DNA from 4 places in the Streptosporangium sp. CA-135522 genome. Region 1 is predicted to be linked to each of the others. Evidence: riboswitches for the same ligand, from Rfam matches in the RefSeq annotation. Region 1 holds a riboswitch; each other region holds the start of a gene.
What was found. Region 1 has a riboswitch for cobalamin ahead of ACQPYK_RS32750 (ribonucleoside-diphosphate reductase subunit alpha). Riboswitches for the same ligand answer to the same signal wherever they lie in the genome.
Positions count from the first base shown of each region.

Region 2: it holds a riboswitch for cobalamin, as region 1 does, so the genes downstream of both, ACQPYK_RS30540 (CbtB domain-containing protein) here and ACQPYK_RS32750 (ribonucleoside-diphosphate reductase subunit alpha) in region 1, are expected to answer to the same signal.
Region 3: it holds a riboswitch for cobalamin, as region 1 does, so the genes downstream of both, cobN (cobaltochelatase subunit CobN) here and ACQPYK_RS32750 (ribonucleoside-diphosphate reductase subunit alpha) in region 1, are expected to answer to the same signal.
Region 4: it holds a riboswitch for cobalamin, as region 1 does, so the genes downstream of both, metE (5-methyltetrahydropteroyltriglutamate--homocysteine S-methyltransferase) here and ACQPYK_RS32750 (ribonucleoside-diphosphate reductase subunit alpha) in region 1, are expected to answer to the same signal.

Region 1 is NZ_CP192026.1:6,857,286-6,862,439, reverse strand. Features, by position in the region: gene glmS (glutamine--fructose-6-phosphate transaminase (isomerizing)) at 1-1,462, shown strand, start outside; gene ACQPYK_RS32755 (tripartite tricarboxylate transporter substrate-binding protein) at 1,604-2,632, shown strand; cobalamin riboswitch at 2,631-2,832, shown strand; gene ACQPYK_RS32750 (ribonucleoside-diphosphate reductase subunit alpha) at 3,116-5,154, shown strand, end outside.
Region 2 is NZ_CP192026.1:6,388,285-6,393,438, reverse strand. Features, by position in the region: gene ACQPYK_RS30550 (acyltransferase family protein) at 1-559, shown strand, start outside; gene dop (depupylase/deamidase Dop) at 646-2,160, shown strand; adenosylcobalamin (AdoCbl) riboswitch at 2,330-2,421, shown strand; gene ACQPYK_RS30540 (CbtB domain-containing protein) at 2,464-2,658, shown strand; gene ACQPYK_RS30535 (CbtA family protein) at 2,666-3,445, shown strand; gene ACQPYK_RS30530 (histidine phosphatase family protein) at 3,445-4,005, shown strand; gene ACQPYK_RS30525 (putative cobaltochelatase) at 4,030-5,154, shown strand, end outside.
Region 3 is NZ_CP192026.1:5,759,694-5,764,847, reverse strand. Features, by position in the region: gene ACQPYK_RS27415 (precorrin-2 C(20)-methyltransferase) at 1-582, opposite strand, end outside; gene ACQPYK_RS27410 (precorrin-8X methylmutase) at 591-1,217, opposite strand; gene ACQPYK_RS27405 (precorrin-3B synthase) at 1,214-2,485, opposite strand; cobalamin riboswitch at 2,570-2,759, shown strand; gene cobN (cobaltochelatase subunit CobN) at 2,874-5,154, shown strand, end outside.
Region 4 is NZ_CP192026.1:7,906,096-7,911,249, reverse strand. Features, by position in the region: gene ACQPYK_RS37315 (selenium-binding protein SBP56-related protein) at 1-250, opposite strand, end outside; gene metE (5-methyltetrahydropteroyltriglutamate--homocysteine S-methyltransferase) at 561-2,777, opposite strand; cobalamin riboswitch at 2,873-3,086, opposite strand; gene ACQPYK_RS37305 (hypothetical protein) at 3,684-4,784, shown strand; gene ACQPYK_RS37300 (hypothetical protein) at 4,924-5,154, opposite strand, start outside.

The DNA of each region.
Region 1 (5,154 bases):
CGAGACCGACACCGAGGTGCTGTCACACCTGATCGCCCGCACCGTCGAGGAGACCGAATCCCTGGAGGAGGCGGTCCGGCTGGCGCTCAAGCGGATCGTCGGCACCTACGGCATCGCGGTGATCGACGCCCAGCGGCCCGGCGAGGTCGTGGTGGCCCGCAACGGCAGCCCGATCGTGCTGGGCATCGGCGAGAAGGAGATGTTCGCCGCCTCCGACGTCTCCGCGCTGGTCCGCTACACCCGCCAGGTGGTCCACCTGGAGGACGGCGAGCTCGCGGTGCTGAAGGCGGACGGCTTCCACACCTTCGCCAGCGACGCGCGCGAGACGGCCAAGGAGCCGCTGACCGTCGACTGGGACGCCGGTCACTACGACACCGGCGGTTACGAGCACTACCTGCTCAAGGAGATCTCCGAGCAGCCCGACACTGTGGCCCGGACGCTGCGTGGGCGCCTGGACGACCGCTTCCACATCGCCCACCTGGGCGGCCTCAACATGGACGCGCGCGAGACCCGGTCGTTCCGCCGCGTAAAGATCATCGGTTGCGGCTCCGCCTACTACTCGGGCCAGATCGGCGCCCAGCTCATCGAGGAGCTGGCGCGGATTCCCGCCGACGCCGAGCCGGCCAGCGAGTTCCGCTACCGCAGCCCGGTCGTGGAGCCCGACACCCTCTACGTGGCGATCAGCCAGTCGGGGGAGACCTACGACACCCTCGCCGCCGTCCAGGAGCTCAAGCGCAAGGGCGGGCGGGTGCTCGGCATCGTCAACACCGTCGGCAGCGCCATCGCCCGCGAGTGCGACGGCGGCCTCTACCTGCACGCCGGCCCGGAGGTCTCGGTGGCCAGCACCAAGGCGTTCACCTCGACCGCGGTGGCCTTCGCGCTGCTGGCGCTGCACCTGGGCCGGGTGCGCGACCTGTCCCCGGCCGACGGCCGCCGCATCTGCGAGGGGCTGCGCCGGCTGCCCGAGCAGATCAAGGAGATCCTGGCGCTGGAGCCGCAGATCAAGGAGCTCGCGCACAAGTACGCCGACTCGCCGAGCATGATGTTCGTCGGCCGGGTCCGGGGCTATCCGGTGGCCCGTGAGGGCGCCCAGAAGCTCAAGGAGATCTCCTACGTGCACGCCGAGGCCTACCCGGCCAGCGAGCTCAAGCACGGGCCGCTGGCGCTGATCGGCCCGGAGATGCCGACCGTGGCGATCGTCCCCGACGACGAGCTGCTGGACAAGAACCTCACCACGCTGGGCGAGATCCGCGCGCGCGGTGGCCGGGTGCTCATGGTCGGTCACCGTACGGCCGACCCCAAGCTGGCCGACGACTGCGTCGTGGTGCCCAAGAACGAGACGGAGCTGGACCCGATCCTGCTGTCGATCCCGCTGCAGCTTCTGGCCTACCACGCCGCCGTGGCGCTGGAGCGTGACGTGGACAAGCCGCGCAACCTGGCCAAGAGCGTCACGGTGGAATGAGCCGGAGCCGTCCCTTCCCTCCGGAATGAGCCGGAGCCGTCCCCTCCCTCTCGGCCGATAACGGCAAGACCCCCAATGTGTGACAGAAAGTGATGTGTCTGTAACCTGGGGTATTGATAGGTCTTGGGGGAAGGGGCGCTTATGTACCGTAGGCGGTTCTTGGTGCTCGCCCTGGGACTCCTGGCCGCCGGCGGCTGTGACGGGGGCCGCGGCACCCACACGCCGGTGGCGGGCCGGTTGACCGTCGTCGCGCCCGCCGCGCGGGGGCAGGGGTGGGATCGGGCCGCGCGCGCGCTGGCCATGGTCATGATCGGCGAAGGGATGGCCCGGACGGTCGAGGTGAGCGACCAGCCGGGCAGCCTGGGCGCCGCGGCGCTGGGATCGTTCGCCGCCGTCCGTGGCCCGTTCACGCGGGAGGGCCGGCTGCTCCTCACCGGGATGCCGATGATCGCGGGGGTGGAGATCGCCAACGCCGCCTCCGTGGTGGATTCCACCACCCCGCTGGCCCGCCTGGTCGGCGACTGGGCGGCTCTGGTCGTGTCGTCCGGCTCCCATCTGCGCACCTTCGAGGACTTCGCCGCCGCGCTCCGCCGCGACCCGGCCGAGCCGACGGTGGGCGGCCGGATGGAAGGCGGCTCCGACCACGTGCTCTACGGCATGATCGGTAAGTGTCTGGGGGTGGACACCCGGCTGCTGGACTACGCCGGCTACTCCGGTGGAACCGAGGCCGAGCAGGCGCTCTACGACGGCAGGGTGACCGCGCTGCTGGGCTCCGCCCGTTCCTTCGTGCCCGGGATCGCCGCGGGCCGCCTGCGCCCGCTGGTGGTCTCCTCCGGCGAGCGGATCGACGGGATCGACGCGCCGACGCTGATGGAGCTGGACGTTCGCCTGGAGTACACCGACTGGTGCGGGGTGCTCGGCCCCCGCGGCATGAGCTCCGAGGACAGGGACGCGGCCGTCGCCCTGTGTGATCGCCTCGACGCCTCGCCCCGATGGCGGGCCGTCTGCGCGGCCAACGGCTGGAACCGGGTCTATCTGAGCGGGGAGGACTTCCGCCAGTGGCTTGTCACGGAGACCGGCCGTACCCGGGAGGTGCTCAACGATCTTGGCCTGCTGAGCACTTTCGGCACAAGCTGTTGGGGTAGTTGCGTCCACCGGCCCTACATGTAGGATCCTGCTCGTTGCTGGTTCGCCCCTGACGGGGCGAGGCAAGAGGGAACCCGGTGAGATTCCGGGACTGCCCCGCAGCGGTGAACGGGAACGACCGCCGTCATTGAAGCACTGGGTGCGCCTTGCCCGGGAAGCGACGGCCAGTAGGCATGTGCGAGACGCCCGTGAGTCCGAAGACCTGCCGGCGACGTGTGGAGAGGGAGCCGAACCGGGCACCGGGGGACGCGTGGAGCGGCCCGGCGTGTGCCAGGTGAGGCGGACTCGACCATGCGTGTGGAGAGGGAGCCGAACCGGGCACCGGGGGACGCGTGGAGCGGCCCGGCGTGTGCCAGGTGAGGCGGACTCGACCACGGAAGCTGTCCAGGGCCTCGAGGGAGGGCTCGCGGAACGAGGCGGTCCGGCGTGTCCGGAGCCGCTCTTGGACGCGTGCGCCCTTCCGGCGAGAGCCGTACGGGGAATTCGAGCGCGCGAGGGGTAGCACACGTGACACAGACCTTGGTCGACGCCGCCAAGGAGACCGGCGACGGTCTGGCCGACCGCCGGTTGGCCATCGAGGAGGCGGCCGCCCGGGTGATCACCGATCCGGAGAACTCCCGGATCGCCGCCGAGCTGCTGGCGGAGCTGATCGCCGATGAGACGGCCGAGCACGGGGTTCGGACCTTCTCCGAGTCCGTCGCCGCCACCCACGCGGCCGGGCTCGTCCAGGACCGCCTGGCGGACTTCGTGGCCGCCCACGCCGAGGCGCTGGACGCGCTGGTGGAGCGGGACGCCGACGGCCGGTTCGAGTATTTCGGGCTGCGCACGGTCTACGACCGCTACCTGCTGCGCCACCCGCGGACCCGTAAGGTCTTGGAGCGCCCGCAGCACTTCTTCCTGCGCGTGGCGTGCGGTCTGTCGGAGACGGTGGAGGAGGCGGCCGAGCTCTACGCGCTCATGGCCACCCTGTCCTACCTGCCGAGCTCGCCCACCCTGTTCAACTCCGGTTCGCGCAGACCCCAGTTGTCGTCCTGCTTCCTGCTCGACTCGCCCCGTGACGAGCTGGAGGCGATCTACGAGCGTTACGGGCAGGTCGCGCGCCTGTCGAAGTACGCCGGGGGGATCGGTATCGCCTGGACCCGGGTGCGCTCGCGCGGTTCCCTGATCCGGGGCACCAACGGCCACTCCAACGGCATCGTGCCCTGGCTGCGCACGCTGGACTCCAGCGTCGCCGCGGTCAACCAGGGCGGTCGCCGCAAGGGCGCGGCCTGCGTCTACCTGGAGTCCTGGCACGCCGACGTCGAGGAGTTCCTCGAACTGCGCGACAACACCGGCGAGGAGGCTCGCCGTACGCACAACCTGAACCTCGCCAACTGGGTTCCCGACGAGTTCATGCGCCGGGTCGAGGCCGACGGCGTGTGGTCGCTGTTCGACCCCAAGGAGGTCCCGCACCTCACCGACCTGTACGGCACGGCGTTCGAGGAGGCCTATCGGGTCGCCGAGGCCGAGGGCCGCTTCGTCAAGCAGATCCCGGCGCGGTCCCTGTACGGCCGGATGATGCGTACCCTCGCCCAGACCGGCAACGGCTGGATGACCTTCAAGGACGCGGCCAACCGGACCTCCAACCAGACGGCGCGTCCCGAGAACGTCATCCATCTGTCCAACCTCTGCACCGAGATCCTCGAGGTCACCAACGACGCCGAGACGGCCGTCTGCAACCTCGGTTCGATCAACCTCGCCGCGCATCTGGACGGCCGGGACGTGGACTGGGCGCGGCTGCGCCGGACCGTCCGCACCGCCGTGCGGTTCCTTGACCGGACGATCGACCTGGGCTTCTACCCGACCCCCGAGGCGGAGACCGCGAACAAGAAGTGGCGGCCGATCGGCCTGGGGCTGATGGGCCTGGCGGATGTGTTCTTCGCGCTGCGCCTGCCGTTCGACTCGCCCGAGGCGCTGGAGCTGTCCACCCGGATCTCCGAGGAGATCGCGCTCGCGGCCTACGGCACCTCCGCGGACCTGGCCGTCGAGCGGGGCCGTCACCCCTCCTACGAGGAGACCCGGGCCGCCGGCGGCGTGCTGCACCCCGACCACTACGGGGTCGCGCGGTCGGCGGAGTGGACGGCGCTCAGGGAGCGGATCGCGACGACCGGCCTGCGCAACTCGCTCATGATCGCGATCGCGCCCACGGCGACCATCGCCTCCATCGCGGGCTGCTACGAGTGCATCGAGCCCCAGGTCTCCAACATCTTCAAGCGTGAGACGTTGTCGGGGGAGTTCCTCCAGGTCAACCGCTACCTGGTTCGCGACCTCACTGCCCGGGGGCTGTGGACCCCGCAGATCCGGGATGCGATCAAGCGGGCCGACGGCTCGATCCAGGACGTTCCCGGCATGCCGGAGGACCTCAAGGCGCTCTACCGGACCGCCTGGGAACTGCCGCAGAAGGCGCTGATCGACCTGGCCGCGGCGCGCACGCCGTACATCGACCAGTCGCAGTCGCTGAACCTCTTCATGGCGACGCCGACCATCGGCAAGCTCTCCTCGATGTA
Region 2 (5,154 bases), 470 kb from region 1:
AGTGATGCCCAAATACGCGGCGTACTTCGTCGGTGGCATGGCCTTCTTCCTGATGACCAGGCATGGGCCCAAGCTGGTTCTGTGGTGCCTGGCCGGGATCAGCGCGGGCCTGGCGGTCAACGCGGCGATCGACCGGGTCGCCGGGCGGATCGAGAAGGTCGGCTACACCGCGATGCCCGTGCCCGAGTGGGCCGTCGCCGCCGCGATCATCTGTTTCTACGTGCTCATGGCGATGGTGGCGCTGGGCTGGCTGGGCTGGCTGCGCTGGCGCGGCCTGGTCGTCCTGGGCGCCCTGACCTATCCGCTCTACCTGTTCCACACCACGGCCGCGGTCGTGGTCGTACCCGCCCTGCGGGACACGCTGCCGCCCTGGCTGACCGCCGTGGTCACCGTACTGAGCGCGACGGCCTTCTCCTATCTGGTGTACCGGGTGGCCGAACGGCCCCTCCAAGAGTTCGTCAAGGCCAGACGCCGGCGTGGGGCCGCACCGCCGTCTGCGCCGACCTCCCCGCCGCCGCAGGCTCCCTTCGCGACGGGCGAAAAGGCCTCGGTGCCATAACTGTCCGGCCACCGGGCATAGTGAAGGGTCTAGGGTCGGGCATATACACGGCGGACAAGGCGGTCCCGGATGAACAGAGGGTGCGCATGACGGTACGGCGGGTGATGGGCATCGAGACGGAGTACGGCATCTCCGTGCCCGGACAGCCGGGGGCCAACGCGATGGTGACCTCCTCCCAGGTCGTCAACGCCTACCTGGCCGCCTCGGCGGCCAGGGCGCGGCGCGCGCGGTGGGACTTCGAGGAGGAGAACCCGCTGCGCGACGCCCGGGGCTTCGACCTGTCCAGAGAGGTGGCCGACCAGAGCCAGCTCACGGACGAGGACCTGGGCCTGGCCAACGTGATCCTCACCAATGGCGCTCGGCTCTACGTCGACCACGCCCATCCCGAATACTCCACTCCCGAGTGCACCAACCCGCGAGCCGCGGTGATCTGGGACAAGGCGGGGGAGAGGGTGATGCACGACGCCGCGGTCCGCGCCTCGGCGATCCCCACCAACGCCCCGATCCAGCTCTACAAGAACAACACCGACAACAAGGGTGCCTCCTACGGCTGCCACGAGAACTACCTGATGCGGCGGGCCACGCCGTTCGCCGACATCGTCAGGCATCTGACGCCGTTCTTCGTCTCCCGGCAGGTCGTCACCGGCGCGGGCAAGGTCGGCATCGGGCAGGACTCGCGTGGTGAGGGCTTCCAGATCAGCCAGCGGGCCGACTTCTTCGAGGTCGAGGTGGGTCTGGAGACCACGCTCAAGCGGCCGATCATCAACACCCGGGACGAGCCTCACGCCGATCCGGAGAAATACCGCCGGCTGCACGTCATCATCGGCGACGCCAACATGTCGGAGATCTCGACCTACCTCAAGCTGGGCTCCACCGCGCTGGTCCTGGCCATGATCGAGGACGGTTACTTCACGCGGGATCTCGCCGTGGACAACCCCGTCCAGGCGCTGCGGGCGGTCTCCCACGACCCGACGCTCAAATACGAGATCTCGATGCGCGACGGCCGCAAGCTCACGGCCGTCCAGCTCCAGATGGAATACCTGGAGCTGGCGCGCAAGTACGTCGAGGAGCGCAGCGGCAACGGCGTCGACGAGCTCACCAAGGACGTCCTGGATCGCTGGGAGTCGGTGCTGACCCGCCTGGCGGAAGATCCGATGCAGCTGTCCAGGGAACTGGACTGGGTGGCCAAGCTGGAGCTGCTGGAGGGCTACCGCACCCGCGACGGCCTCGCCTGGTCGCACCCGCGCCTGCAGCTGGTGGACCTGCAATACTCCGACATCCGTCCCGACCGCGGCCTGTACAACCGGCTGGTGGCCCGGGGACGGATGCAGCGGCTGGTCACCGAGGAAGAAGTCCAGCGGGCCATCGAGGCCCCACCCAGCGACACACGGGCCTACTTCCGGGGTCGTTGCCTGAGCCAGTTCAGCGAGTCGGTCGCGGCCGCCTCCTGGGACTCGGTCATCTTCGACATCCCCGGCCGCGAGTCCCTGCAGCGGGTGCCCACCCTGGAGCCGCTGCGCGGCACCAAGGCTCACGTGGGAGAGCTGTTCGACCGCTGCCGCACGGCCGCCGACCTGGTGAACGCCCTCACCGGCGAATAGCGAACGCCCGCTCGCGGGGCGGCGGTCCGGACCGGACCGCCGCCCCGCGAGCCGTCTTCCCGGCCGGTAATCCACAGAGAAAAGTGGAGAAAGTGAATATTTCCGCTGTGTGTCAGGGGAAGTCTGGATTGACGGGCGATAGGTAACCGGGATACGTTCCGGGTGTTTTGTGGCGGTGCGAGGGAAATCCGGTGAGATTCCGGTGCGGTCGCGCCACTGTAACCGGCCTCAGGGCCGGGAGCCAGGTCACTCGGCCGCCACCGACCTACGAAAAGGGACGCGTCAATCCCGGAGGAGGTGGCCGTGAGCCAGATCTCGGCTCCGCACACCCAGCCCATCCCATGGGCGTCAATCACCCGCTGGCTGCTCGCCGTACCGGTGCTGCTGCTCATCGCCTACCTGGTCGCCTTCGACCAGGGAGCGATCTCGCAGACCGGGAACTACCTGCACGAACTCATGCATGACGGGCGTCATCTGCTCGGCGTCCCGTGTCACTGAGTCCCAATTGATCACCAAACTCATCGCCCGGGGCATGCTCGTCGGCCTGCTCGCCGGACTGCTGGCGGCCGTCTTCGCCTACACCACGGGCGAGCCGCGCATCGACCGGGCCATCGCGCTGGAGGAGGCGGCCGCGGCCGCCTCCCAGGCGGCCGGATCCCACGCCCACGAGACGGCCGAAGCCACCGGCCACTCCCACGAGACGACCCAGGCCACCGGCCACTCCCACGACGAAGGCGAGGCACTGGTCAGCAGGGACGGCCAGCGGTTCGGGCTGTTCCTGGCCCTGGGCCTGTACGGCGTGGCCGTCGGCGGCCTGTTCGCCCTGGCCTACGCGGCCGTGCGCGGCAGGGTCGGGCCCCGTTCGGAACCGGTGCTCGCGATCGCTCTCGCGTCCGCCGCGTTCACCGCCATCGTCCTCGTACCGTTCCTGAAATATCCCGCCAACCCACCCGCTGTCGGCGACCCCGAGACGATCAACCAGCGCACCGTGCTCTATCTGGTCGCGGTGGCCATCGGCCTGCTTTCCGTCGCCGCGGGCGCGGCCACTCACCGCTACGCAGCCCGGAGCGAGCCGTGGCTGCGCTGGCTGGCCACCGGCGCCACGGTGCTCCTGCCGGTGGCGGCGGCCTGGATCCTCCTGCCGGAGATCGACGAGGTGCCCCAGGGCTTCCCCGCCGACCTGCTGTGGGACTTCCGGATCGCCTCCCTCGGCACCCAGGCGGTCTTCTGGCTCGGTGTCGGCGCGCTGTTCGCCTTCGCCGCGCGCAGGCGCAGCCCGGTGTGATGACCCCCTCGGGGGTCACGCGGCTGCTGCTGGTCTGCCACGCCTCGACCTCGGCGACGGCACGGGCCGCGTTCCCGGGCGACGAACCGCTCGACGGACGCGGCCTGCGCCGGGCGGGCGGCATGGCCGGGCGGTTCGGACCCGGTCCGGCCGTCTGCGCCGCAGAACTGCGCTGCACCCAGACGGCCGCGGCGCTCGGCCTGAGCGCCGATCCGGACCCGGGGCTGGCCGACTGCGACTACGGCCGATGGCGCGGCAGGACGCTGGGCGAGATCGAGGCGGCCGAACCCGAAGCCCTCGCCGCCTGGCTCACCGACCCCGCCGCAGCGCCGCACGGAGGGGAGTCGATCACCGCTCTCCTCGGCCGGGTGGCCGGGTGGCTGTCCCGGCGCGCTCCCGGGCGGGTCGTCGCGATCACCCACCCCACGGTCATCCGCGCCGCGGTCGTCCACGCCCTCGGCGCCCCCGCCCCCGCCTTCTGGCGCGTCGACGTCGCGCCGCTGGCGCGCGTCGCGCTCACCGGCCGCGACGGCCGCTGGCGGCTGAGCTACCCCGAATGACGACATCCCAAGGAGACCTCCACGGTGCGTGACCCGCGTTATCCCTTCACCGCGATCGTGGGCTCGGAGGACCTGAAACTCGCCCTCATCCTCAACGCCGTCTCCCCTCGTGTCGGCGGAGTGCTGGTCCGCGGGGAGAAGGGCACCGCCAAGTCCACGATCGTGCGGGCGCTGGCCGATCTGCTGCCCGCCGTCGAGGTGGTCGGCGGCTGCCGCTTCTCCTGCGATCCCGCCGCACCTGACCCCGACTGCCCGGACGGGCCGCACGAGGCCCGTACGGGCACCGCCCGGCCCGCGCGCCTGGTGGAACTGCCGGTCGGCGCCTCCGAGGATCGCCTGGCCGGATCGCTCGACATCGAGCGCGCGCTGACCGAGGGCGTGAAGGCCTTCGAACCCGGCCTCCTGGCGGCCGCCCACCGGGGCGTCCTCTACGTGGACGAGGTCAACCTGCTCCACGACCACCTGGTCGACCTGCTGCTCGACGCCGCCGCCCTCGGCACCTGCTACGTCGAGCGCGAAGGGGTGTCGGTACGGCACGCCGCCCGCTTCCTGCTGGTGGGCACGATGAACCCGGAGGAGGGAGAGCTTCGGCCGCAACTCCTCGACCGGTTCGGACTGACCGTGGAGGTCCGGGCGTCGCGGGAGCCGTCTCGGCGAGCGGAGGTGGTACGGCGGCGCCTGGCCTTCGAGGCCGGGCCGGCCGACTTTGCCGCCCGCTGGTCCGCCCAGGAGAAGGAGCTGGCGGCGCGCATCGCCGAGGCGCGGGCCCGGGTGACGAGCGTGGTCCTGCCGGACGCCGCGCTGCGGCAGATCGCCACCGTCTGCGCGGCGTTCGAGGTGGACGGGCTGCGGGCCGACCTGGTCACCGCGAACGCGGCGATCGCCCACGCCGCCTGGCAGGGGCGCGGTGCCGTCACCGCCGACGACGTCCGCGAGGCGGCCCGCCTCGCCCTTCCGCACCGTCGTCGCCGGGATCCCTTCGACGCTCCCGGCCTGGACGAGTCCAAGTTGGAGGACCTCCTCAACAGCCTCCCCGACGATCCCGACGACGACCCGGACGACCCGGACGGCTCGGGTCCCGGCGGTTCCGGCGGTCCCGGTGACGACGGGAACGCTCCCGGCGGGGAAGGGGCCGAGGACGGCGGTCCG
Region 3 (5,154 bases), 1.1 Mb from region 1:
GACCAGCGCGTCGCGCACCTTGGTGAACGTCCGGCCGAGTTTGAGGACCGCCGCCGAGTCGGTGGCGGCCAGGCGCTCGGCCAGGACCTCGGCAGGAAGCGTTCCCGGCAGCACGGTGAGCATCTCGTCCCGTTCGACCAGCGGCCGTCCGAGGACCGCCGCGGCGCCGCTCACGGAGGTCACGCCGGGCACCACCTCGGTGACGTAGCGGTGGGACAGGCGCTTGTGCATGTGCATGTACGAGCCGTAGAAGAGCGGGTCGCCCTCGCACAGCACCACCACGTCCCGGCCCGCGTCCAGATGGGCGGCCAGCCGTACCGCGCAGTCGGCGTAGAAGTCGTCGATGGCGCCCTGATAGCCGCCCGGGTGGTCGGTGGTCTCCGTGGTGAGCGGGTAGATCAGGGCTTCCTCGATCTGGCCGTCCCGCAGGTACGGCGCGGCCACCGAACGGGCGATGCTCCGGCCGTGGCGGGCGCTGTGGAAGGCGATCACGCCCGCCTCGCCGAGGAGGCGGGCGGTCTTGACGGTCACCAGCTCCGGATCGCCGGGCCCGAGTCCCACTCCCCACAGACGTCCAGTCACGATGTCCCTCACTCTTCCTCGCTCGCGATCGCGTTGACCGCGGCGGCGGTCATCGCGCTGCCGCCCCGGCGGCCGTGCACGACCAGGTACTCCAGGCCTGCCGGATGCTCGGCGAGGGCTTGTTTGGACTCGGCGGCGCCGATGAAGCCGACCGGGATCCCGAGCACGGCGGCCGGTCGGCCGGCACCCTCCTCGATCATCTCCAGCAGCCGGAACAGCGCGGTCGGGGCGTTGCCGACGGCGACCACGGAGCCCTCCAGCCGCTCGCGCCACAGCTCCAGCGCGGCGGCGCTGCGGGTGGTGCCCAGCCGCTCGGCGAGCTCGGGCACGCCCGGCTCTCCCAGCGTGCAGATCACCTCGTTACCGGCCGGCAGGCGGCGGCGGGTCACCCCGGAGGCGACCATCATCGCGTCGCACAGCACCGGGGCGCCCGCGCGCAGGGCCGCGCGCGCCGACGCCACGACGCCGGGCGACCACCCGACATCGGTGACGAGATCGACCATCCCGCAGGCGTGGATCATGCGGACCGTCACCTGGGCGACGTCCGCGGGCATGCCGCTCAGATCGGCTTCCGCGCGTATGGTGGCGAAGGAACGGCGGTAGATCTCCGCGCCGTCACGGACGTAGTCGATCACGTTTCCCCTCTGACGGCCGCCAGCGCGGCCGTGGTCTGCTCGATGTCGGCACAGGTCAGGCTCCGGCCGTCCAGGTCCAGGCGGTATCCGGCGCCGGTGGCGACCACGTCCGCGACCCGTCCTCTGGGACGGCCGCAGCGTCTGTCGCAGCCCGCCCAGTGCACGGGGAGCGTACCGGTGCGCGGTGAATCCGCCACACGGGGGGCGATCGTCCCCGGTGTCCCGGCTGTCGGTTCGGCGCCGGGCGCGGTGGCGCGGGCCGCGTCGGCCTGCACGTCGGCCAGGGACTTGGCGCAGCCCGGACGCCCGGTGCAGGCCGTCACGCCGATCCACGGCGATTCGGGGTCGGTGACCAGGCCGGCGTCCGCCAGCCGGGCGACCGCCCGGGGAAGTCCGGCGCGGTCCAGGCCGGGCAGGACCACCCCTCGCCACGGCGTCAGCCGTACCTCCCCGCCGGCGGCCAGTTCGGCCAGGAGCTCCGCCTGGGCGGAGGTCAGCCGCCCCAGCGGTACCGCGACGCCCAGGGCCACCCCGCCGCCGGGTCGCCCGACGGCTCCCACCGGGCCCCCCGCGGCCGGCGGCGGCTCGGCCCGCATCCGCTCCGCGGGCGGGACGAGCCGTGGCGGGCCGGCGGAGCCGGTCTCCAGAGCGATGCGCACCCGGGTCGCGACCGGCTCCACACCGCCGGGCAACTCGCCGATCCGCCAGGCGTGCACGTCCCGGACGGCCAGCTCCGCCAGGAACGCCTCGGCGGCGGCGAGCAGGGCGGCGACCGCCGAGGCGAGCGGCACGCGCAGACCGCTGTCGGCGCCCGCGAGGATCAGCGCGGTCTCCTGCGCGCCGGTCGGCAGGATCGCGGCGTCGGGGTCGAGCCAGGCCACGTCGCCCCGGCCGTCGTCGAGCGCGAACAGGAAACGTCCGGGCAGTTCGGCGAGGGCGGGCCGGGCGCACAGCCGCCGGTCCAGGTCGGCGACCAGCGGGCCGACGTCCAGCGTCCCCGCCGCGTCGCAGCCGGTGAGCGGGGAGGCCAGGATGTTGCGGATGCGCTCATGGGTGAGCGACGGCAGCAGCCCGGCCGCCGCCATGCGCGCGGCGAATCCGCTCTCCTCGCCGAGTCCGCGCACCTGCACGTTCGCCCGGGAGGTCAGCTCGATGACACCGGTCCCGCAGGCGGTGGCGGCGTCGGCGAGTTCGCGCAGCTGGGAGGCCGTCAGCCGGCCGCCGGGGACTCTGATCCGCGCCAGGCCGCCGTCGGCGGCGGCGTGCACCTGAAGCGCCCCGGGACATGCGTCGAGTCGCGATCGTCCAGAAAAGTCGCCAATGACCACGCTGAGGATGTTAACGCCAGTTTCTTGCAATGAACGGGACTGCCGTAGTCTCATCGATGGCGACGGCAAAGGGAGGAAGCCGGTGTGAATCCGGCGCGGTCCCGCCACTGTAACCGGGGAGCGAACCCCACCCAGGCCACTGTCCGGCGACGGACGGGAAGGCCGGGGGGAGCACCGATCCGGGAGCCAGGAGACTCCAGCCGTCGTAGCCGACGACGACCCGGGGCGAGGACCCCGAGGGAGGAAGCCCCGTGCGTTTTCCGCCGTTCCCGTGCCACCCCATGGCGCCGCCGAGCCCCGCCGCCCCGCTTCCGGCGGAGCGTGGCGCATGATCCTCCTGCTCTCGACCTCCGACACCGACCTGCTCAGCGCCCGCGCCGGCGGCGCCGACTACCGGCTGGGCAACCCCGCCCGGCTCACCGCCGAGGACCTGCCCCCCCTTCTGGAGGGTGCCGACCTGGTCGTGGTCCGGCTGCTCGGTGGGCGCCGCGCCTGGGAGGAGGGCCTGGACGCCCTGCTCGCCGGCCCCCGTCCCGTCGTCGTGCTCGGCGGGGAGCAGGCGCCCGACGCCGAGCTGATGGAGCTGTCCACCGTGCCGGGCGGGGTCTGCGCCGAGGCGCACGCCTATCTCGCCCACGGCGGCCCGGCCAACCTCGCCGAGCTGTACCGGTTCCTGTCCGACACCCTGCTGCTGACCGGGCACGGCTTCGCCGCCCCCGCGCCCACCCCCGGCTGGGGTGTCCTGGAGCGCCGGGCGCGTCGCGAGGACGGGCCGGCCGTCGGGGTGCTCTACTACCGGGCCCACCACGTCGCAGGCAACACCGCCTTCGTCGAGACCCTCTGCTCGGCGGTCGAGGACGCGGGCGGCCGGGCGCTGCCCGTCTACTGCGCCTCGCTGCGCACCGCGGAACCCGGCCTGCTGGAGGTCCTCCGTACGGTGGACGCCCTGGTGGTGACCGTGCTCGCGGCCGGCGGCACCCGCCCGGCCACCGCCTCGGCCGGCGGGGACGACGAAGCCTGGGACGTCGGCGCGCTCGCCGAGCTGGACGTGCCGATCCTGCAGGGCCTGTGCCTGACGAGCAGCCGGGCGTCCTGGGAGGACAACGACGACGGCCTGTCTCCGCTCGACGCGGCCACCCAGGTCGCGATCCCCGAGTTCGACGGCCGGATCATCACGGTGCCGTTCTCCTTCAAGGAGATCGACCAGGACGGGCTGACCGTCTACGTGGCCGATCCGGAGCGGGCCTCGCGGGTGGCCGGCATCGCGGTACGGCACGCCGTGCTCCGGCACGTCCCACCCGGCGAGCGGCGAATCGTGCTGATGCTGTCGGCCTACCCCACCAAGCACTCGCGGATCGGCAACGCCGTGGGCCTGGACACCCCCGCGAGCCTGGTGCGGCTGCTGGCCGCGATGCGCGAGCGCGGCTACGACATCGGTGCCGAGGGCGAGCTGCCGGGCGTGGCCGAGCAGGACGGCGACGCGCTGATCCACGCGCTGATCGCGGCCGGCGGGCAGGACCAGGAGTGGCTCACCGAGGAGCGGCTTGCCGGCAACCCGGTGCGCATCGCGGCGAGCCGGTACGCCCGGTGGTACGGCACGCTGCCGGCGGACCTGCGGGCCGGGATGGAGGAGCACTGGGGCCCCGCGCCGGGCGAGCTGTTCGTGGACAGGACGCACGACCCGGACGGCGAGATCGTGCTGGCCGCGCTGCGCGCCGGGAACGTCGTGGTCATGGTGCAGCCGCCGCGCGGCTTCGGGGAGAACCCCATCGCGATCTACCACGACCCCGACCTGCCGCCCAGCCACCACTACCTGGCGGCCTACCGCTGGCTGGCCGACGGCTTCGGCGCGCACGCCGTGGTGCACGTGGGCAAGCACGGCAATCTGGAGTGGCTGCCCGGCAAGTCCGCCGGGCTGTCGGCCTCCTGCGGTCCCGACGCCGCGCTCGGCGACCTGCCGTTGATCTACCCGTTCCTGGTCAACGACCCCGGCGAGGGCACCCAGGCCAAGCGCCGCGCCCACGCGACCCTGGTCGACCACCTCGTCCCGCCGATGGCCCGCGCCGACACCTACGGCGACATGGCGCGGCTGGAGCAGCTGCTCGACGAGCACGCGTCCATCGCCGCGATGGATCCGGCGAAGCTCCCGGCGATCCGCGCCCAGATCTGGACCCTGATCCAGGCGGCCAGGCTCGATCACGATCTGGGCATCGACGACCGTCCCCACGACGCCGAGTTCGACGACTTCCTGCTGCACGTCGACGGCTGGCTGTGCGAGGTCAAGGACGTCCAGATCCGCGACGGCCTCCACGTGCTGGGCGCCGCCCCCGAGGGCGGGACCCGCGTCGACCTGGTGCTCGCCATGCTGCGCGCCCGCCAGATGTGGGCGGGCGGCGAGGCCTTCCCCGGGCTCCGCGAGGCCCTGGGCCTGGCCGAGGACGGCACGGCGGGCCGGATCGGCACGGACGAGGCCGAATCCCTCGCCCGCGCGCTGGTCGAGGCCATGGAGGAGCGGGCCTGGGATCCGGCCGCCGCCGCCGAGGCGACCTCCACCGTCCTGGCCGCCACCTCGGCGGACCTCGGGCTGGTGGAGCGGATCCTGCGCTTCG
Region 4 (5,154 bases), 1.0 Mb from region 1:
GGTGCGGAGCGTACGGGCACAGGGCGGCACTGCATACGTTCCATCCGAAATGATGGAGCTCGTCCCCTGGGACGGGCATGTCGTGCACGCTGACGATCGACCCGTCGGCCAGGTCGATCGTGGCGAGCCCGTCGGGGCGCCCCTCCCCGGCCGTGTCGAGCAGGGCGACATAGGCGACCTCCTCCCGTGGGGCCCGCATGGCCTCCCGGGCGGACGGGTAGAAGGTGGGATCGGGCTGGATGAGTGCCATGGCGGACTCCTAGGCCGAGATCAATATCCTACTAATGTTGTAGGAAAACTCTCCGCTGTCTAGGGGTCATTTTAGGTAATCGCCGCGAACGGGCGGCCGATCGACCCCCCCCGCCGACCCCCGCCGGCCTGTCGCCGGGGCGAGGTCACGGCCGGGGCCGGTCGTGGTCGTGGCGGTGGCCGGGGCCGCGCACGCGGGGAGGCCGGTCCCCGCGTGCGCGGCCTGCGGTCTGTATGGCTTGGGGCCTGTGCGGCTTGGCCTGTGCGGCTTGTGGCCTGTGCGGCCTGTGCGGTCTCCCGCGAGGGCCGCTCTACAGCGCGCGGACCCTGCGGGCCGCGGCGACCATGTTCCGCAGGCTCGCCTCGGTCTCGGCATAGCCGCGCGTCTTCAGCCCGCAGTCTGGATTGACCCACAACCGCTCCGGTTCGACCGCCCTGAGCGCCAGCCTGAGCGCCCGTTCGACCTCCTCGGTCTCCAGCACGCGCGGGGAGTGGATGTCGTACACGCCGGGCCCGATCCCACGCGTGTATCCGGCGGCGTGCAAGTCGTCCAGCAGCTCCATCCGGGATCTGGCCGCCTCGACGCTCGTCACGTCCGCGTCCAGGTCACCGATGGCGCCGATGATCTCACCGAACTCCGAATAGCACATGTGAGTGTGGATCTGCGTGGAGTCGGACACGCCCGAGGTGGCGAACCGGAACGCGGCGACCGCCCAGGCCAGGTAGGCGTCGCGTTGAGCCGCGCGCAGCGGCAGCAGCTCCCGCAGCGCGGGCTCGTCCACCTGGATGATCCGGATACCCGCCGCCTCCAGGTCGCGGATCTCGTCCCGCAACGCCAGCGCCACCTGCCGGGCCGTTTCGGCCGGCGACTGGTCCTCCCGGACGAACGACCAGGCCAGCATGGTCACCGGCCCGGTCAGCATGCCCTTGACCGGCCTGACGGTACGCGACTGGGCGTAGACGGCCCAGCGCACCGTCATCGGCTCCGGCCGGGCCACATCTCCGAACAAGATCGGCGGCCGCACGCACCGGGTGCCGTAGGACTGGACCCAGCCGTGCTCGGTGGCCGCGTAGCCGTCGAGCTGCTCGGCGAAATACTGGACCATGTCGTTGCGCTCGGGCTCGCCGTGGACCAGCACGTCCAGCCCGATGTCCTCCTGTAGCGCGATCACCGAGTCGATCTCGGCCCGCATCGCCGCCTCGTATCCCGCCCGGTCGATCCGGCCGTCGCGAAGGTCGGAGCGGGCCTGCCGTACCGCGTCCGTCTGCGGGAACGAGCCGATCGTGGTAGTCGGCAGCGGCGGCAGCCCCAGCGCCGTCCGCTGCATCACCGCTCGCTCGACGTGCCCGGCCCGCGCAGTGCCCTGGCCCAGCGCCTCCAGCCGGGCCCGCGTGCGCGCGTCCACCGGAGCCTTCGCCGGTACGGCGGGCCCGACCGCGTCCGGTCCCCGCCGCATCGCGCGACCGATCGCCACGACCTCCGCCACCTTCTGCCGGGCGAACGCCAGCCCCTCGGGCATCGCCGTCTCCCGGTCCAGATCGAGGGGGACGTGCATGAGCGAGCAGGAGGTGGAGACCACCACCTCCCCGGCCAGCCCGAGCAGCGCCGCGCAGGTGGACAGCGCGCCGGACAGTTCGGTGCGCCAGACGTTGCGGCCGTTCACCACCCCCGCCACCACGGTCTTGCCGGCCAGCCCGGGAGACAAGGCCGCCGCCGTCAGGTTGCCGGGCCCGGCGACGAAGTCGAGCCCCACGGACTCGACGCGGGTGGCGGCCAGCACGGGCAGCGCGTCGCCGATCTCGCCGAAGTAGGTGGCGACCAGCAGTCGCGGGCGGTGGCTGAGCCCGCCCAGATGATCGTAGGCGCGGGCGAGCGCCTTCAGCTCCTGCGCCGACCGGTCGGCCGCCAGCGCCGGCTCGTCGAGCTGGACCTCGACGACGCCGGCGGTGGCCAGCCGTTCCAGCAGCTCGGCGTAGACGTCGAGCAGGTCGTCCAAGAGCCGTAGCGGCGCGAAGGCGGCGGCGTCGGACTTGGCCAGCAGCAGGTAGGTCAGCGGGCCGACCAGCACCGGCCTGGTCTCGAGCCCCAGCTGCCTGGCCTGGCCGTACTCCGCCAGGGGCTTATCCCATGCGAGCCGGAACCTCGTCCCCGGGCCCACCTCGGGAACCAGGTAGTGGTAGTTGGTGTCGAACCATTTGGTCATCTCCAGGGGGGCGATTCCCCGGGTGCCGCGCGCCATGGCGAAGTAGCGCTCCAGGCCGTCCAGTTCGGCGAAGCGGGCGGGGATGGCGCCGACCATGATGCTGGTGTCGAGCATCTGGTCGTAGAAGGAGAAGGTGTTGGAGGGGATGTCGGTCAGGCCGGCGTCGCGTAGTTCGGTCCAGGTGCGTTCGCGTAGCTTCTGGCCGATGTGTTCCAGGTCGGCGGCGTCGATGCGGCCGGCCCAGTAGGCTTCCACGGCTTTCTTCAGCTGTCGGTCGGGGCCGATTCTGGGGTAGCCGAGGACGGTGGTGCGTTGGTCTGTCATGGGTCCTTTTCCCTCGTGGAACCCGGCTTGGCGGGCATGGCGAGGGAAGGTTCCCCCGGCCTTCCCGCGAGGCCATGGACACAGACCGCGCGCCGATCGGCGCACGGGCGGTGGCAGGTATTCGGACTCGTGGGCGTCGTGCCGGTTTCCTACTGGCCGTCGCTTCCCAGGCGATCGCTCACCCAGTGCTCGTGTGACGGCGGTCGTTCCCACTCACCGCTGCGGGGCAGTCCCGGAATCACACCGGGTTCCCTGTTGCCTCACCGCTCCGCCGAAGGGAGCGGCGAACCAGCCGCACCGGCAGCATAACCCGACTCCAGGCGAAAGCTCCGGCCGGTGGCACCACATCGCGGAGTCGATGTCGGTTAGAGGGGAGGCGGGGCCTGATCAGCCAACGAAAAATGGTACATAACCGGAAAATTCGATATTTCTGATCTCGTGGCTCGATTGAGGGGTCAACGCCGCCTTCGAGCTTCGAGCGTCCCCCCAGCCCGCTACGTGCACCGTTGATCCCATCCAACGGGCACAGGCGGAGTTGACGCCAACGGAGGAACCCGAACGATGAGGCAGCCGGGGAGAGGGGGAATCACGTCCGGCGATTCCGTGTCAGGGTCCTGCCGGCTTTCTGCTTTCTCACCGGCTGCTCTCGTGGAGAGCCTCGTAGTTCTCTTCGGGAACGCGTATGATCGCTCACCCGTTATTCCCTCATGACTGGGCTGACTTGGGTTTTCCCTCAACGTCGAGCGGAGAGATGTGGAGAATTTGACGGCGGCTGCCGGGGCGAATGGTGTCCCTTCTCGTGATTCGGGCGGAGCTGGATCAGATGCTGATGCGGAGCGCCACGCTGTCCGGCCTGGGTCTGGGCCTGGTCGACGTGTCGGAGTCGTTCTCCTCATCGTCGGTGTGTTGGGTGCGGGCTTCCTCTATCTGAATCGTCACGACAGGCCTCGTGTGGAACCGGAATGGAAGCCGGGGGCATTCGATCCGCCAGTGCAGTATGCATTCATCTCGAAGGATTCGGATTGCCATAACCGGCCCAAGGCAGAAGAGGAGGGTGCCGCGCCGAAAGTCATCACCTGTAGCGACTGGCGGCTACGTGTGAACTACAAAAGAGGCGAAGGGAGGCAGGACATGAATATCGCCTACGGCGAAGGTTGCGGTGGGTTCAGGGCGGGGGTCGGCGTCGGCGATGACGACTGTTCGAGTGACATCCCCCTCTTCGATGCGGCAAGCCAAGCTCAAGTGGAAGGCTCTAGCTATGTAGGTGTGCCACTCCGTATCACCTCTGACGGCCATCACGTTGCGTACTTCAGCAAGCAGCGTATGCAGTTCGTCGGCTGGGATCTGCCCGCCGCACAACTCAAAGCCATTTCGCCACGACTGGACGCGAAGACGCTCGACGACGTCTACAACCTGGCGATATCGCCTGATGGCCGGTTCTTCGCAGTCGCATTCTCCGGTGCTCAACCCCGCCTCCTGCTCACCGAGTTCGCCACGGGACGGACTTCTACCTTCCCGGGTTTCTGCCATGTGATCGGCCTGAGTGAAGCCGCCACCGTCATCGCAGCCAAACAATCATGTCCGGAACTCGGAGAAGATGATTCCGGAAATAACGCCGTTACCATACTTAACCGCCGAGGCCTGGTCATCAGTGAAGGGAGGGGAGATGATTTTGCGGACGACCTTTCACCGGACGGGCGCCTGCTGGTAGCGGTGATTGCCGACTCCGGCGAGGACGGCAAGGAACATCTTGTCACCTACAACGCCAAGACCGGTAAGACGGTAAACAAGTTTGATCTACGGCTTCTGTCCGAGCCGAACGATGCGATCGGATACGGCTGGCTCGATGCCGATGAATACATCGTCAAGGCCGACCCTCCCGAGTCCGGCGGATCCTTCGGCTATTACAAGGTCAACGTCCGGACCGGGAAGTCTCAACGAATCAGGGATCTTGGACTAAACCCCGGCGCCGTGGTCTCCCTGGGTAAAGTGCATATTGGCAGATGAGGGCCCGATTCTCCACGAACTTCCATCACCAGACCTGGCATATCCTCTCCGATCCGCACGGCGCGCTCAAAAGACCGGCGCGCTCAGAAGAAAGGTCCCCGCCCCCCCGTGACCTGGCCCCGGGCGGGATCACACATGCCTAACTCGCCGCGGGTCCCCAGGTCGGGGAGAGGTACGGCAGGCGGGCGGAGCGGTAGAGCGTGACGATCAGGGCCGCGATGGCCACCAGCCAGGCGACGAGCGTGACAAGGCTCAGGTCGGCGTAGCCGTACTCGACCAGCATGCCGAGCACTCCCAGGCTGACCACGGCCCAGCGCAGCACGTCGAGGAGAGCGGCTCTGGAGGTTTCTCCACAGGGACGGATCCGTCT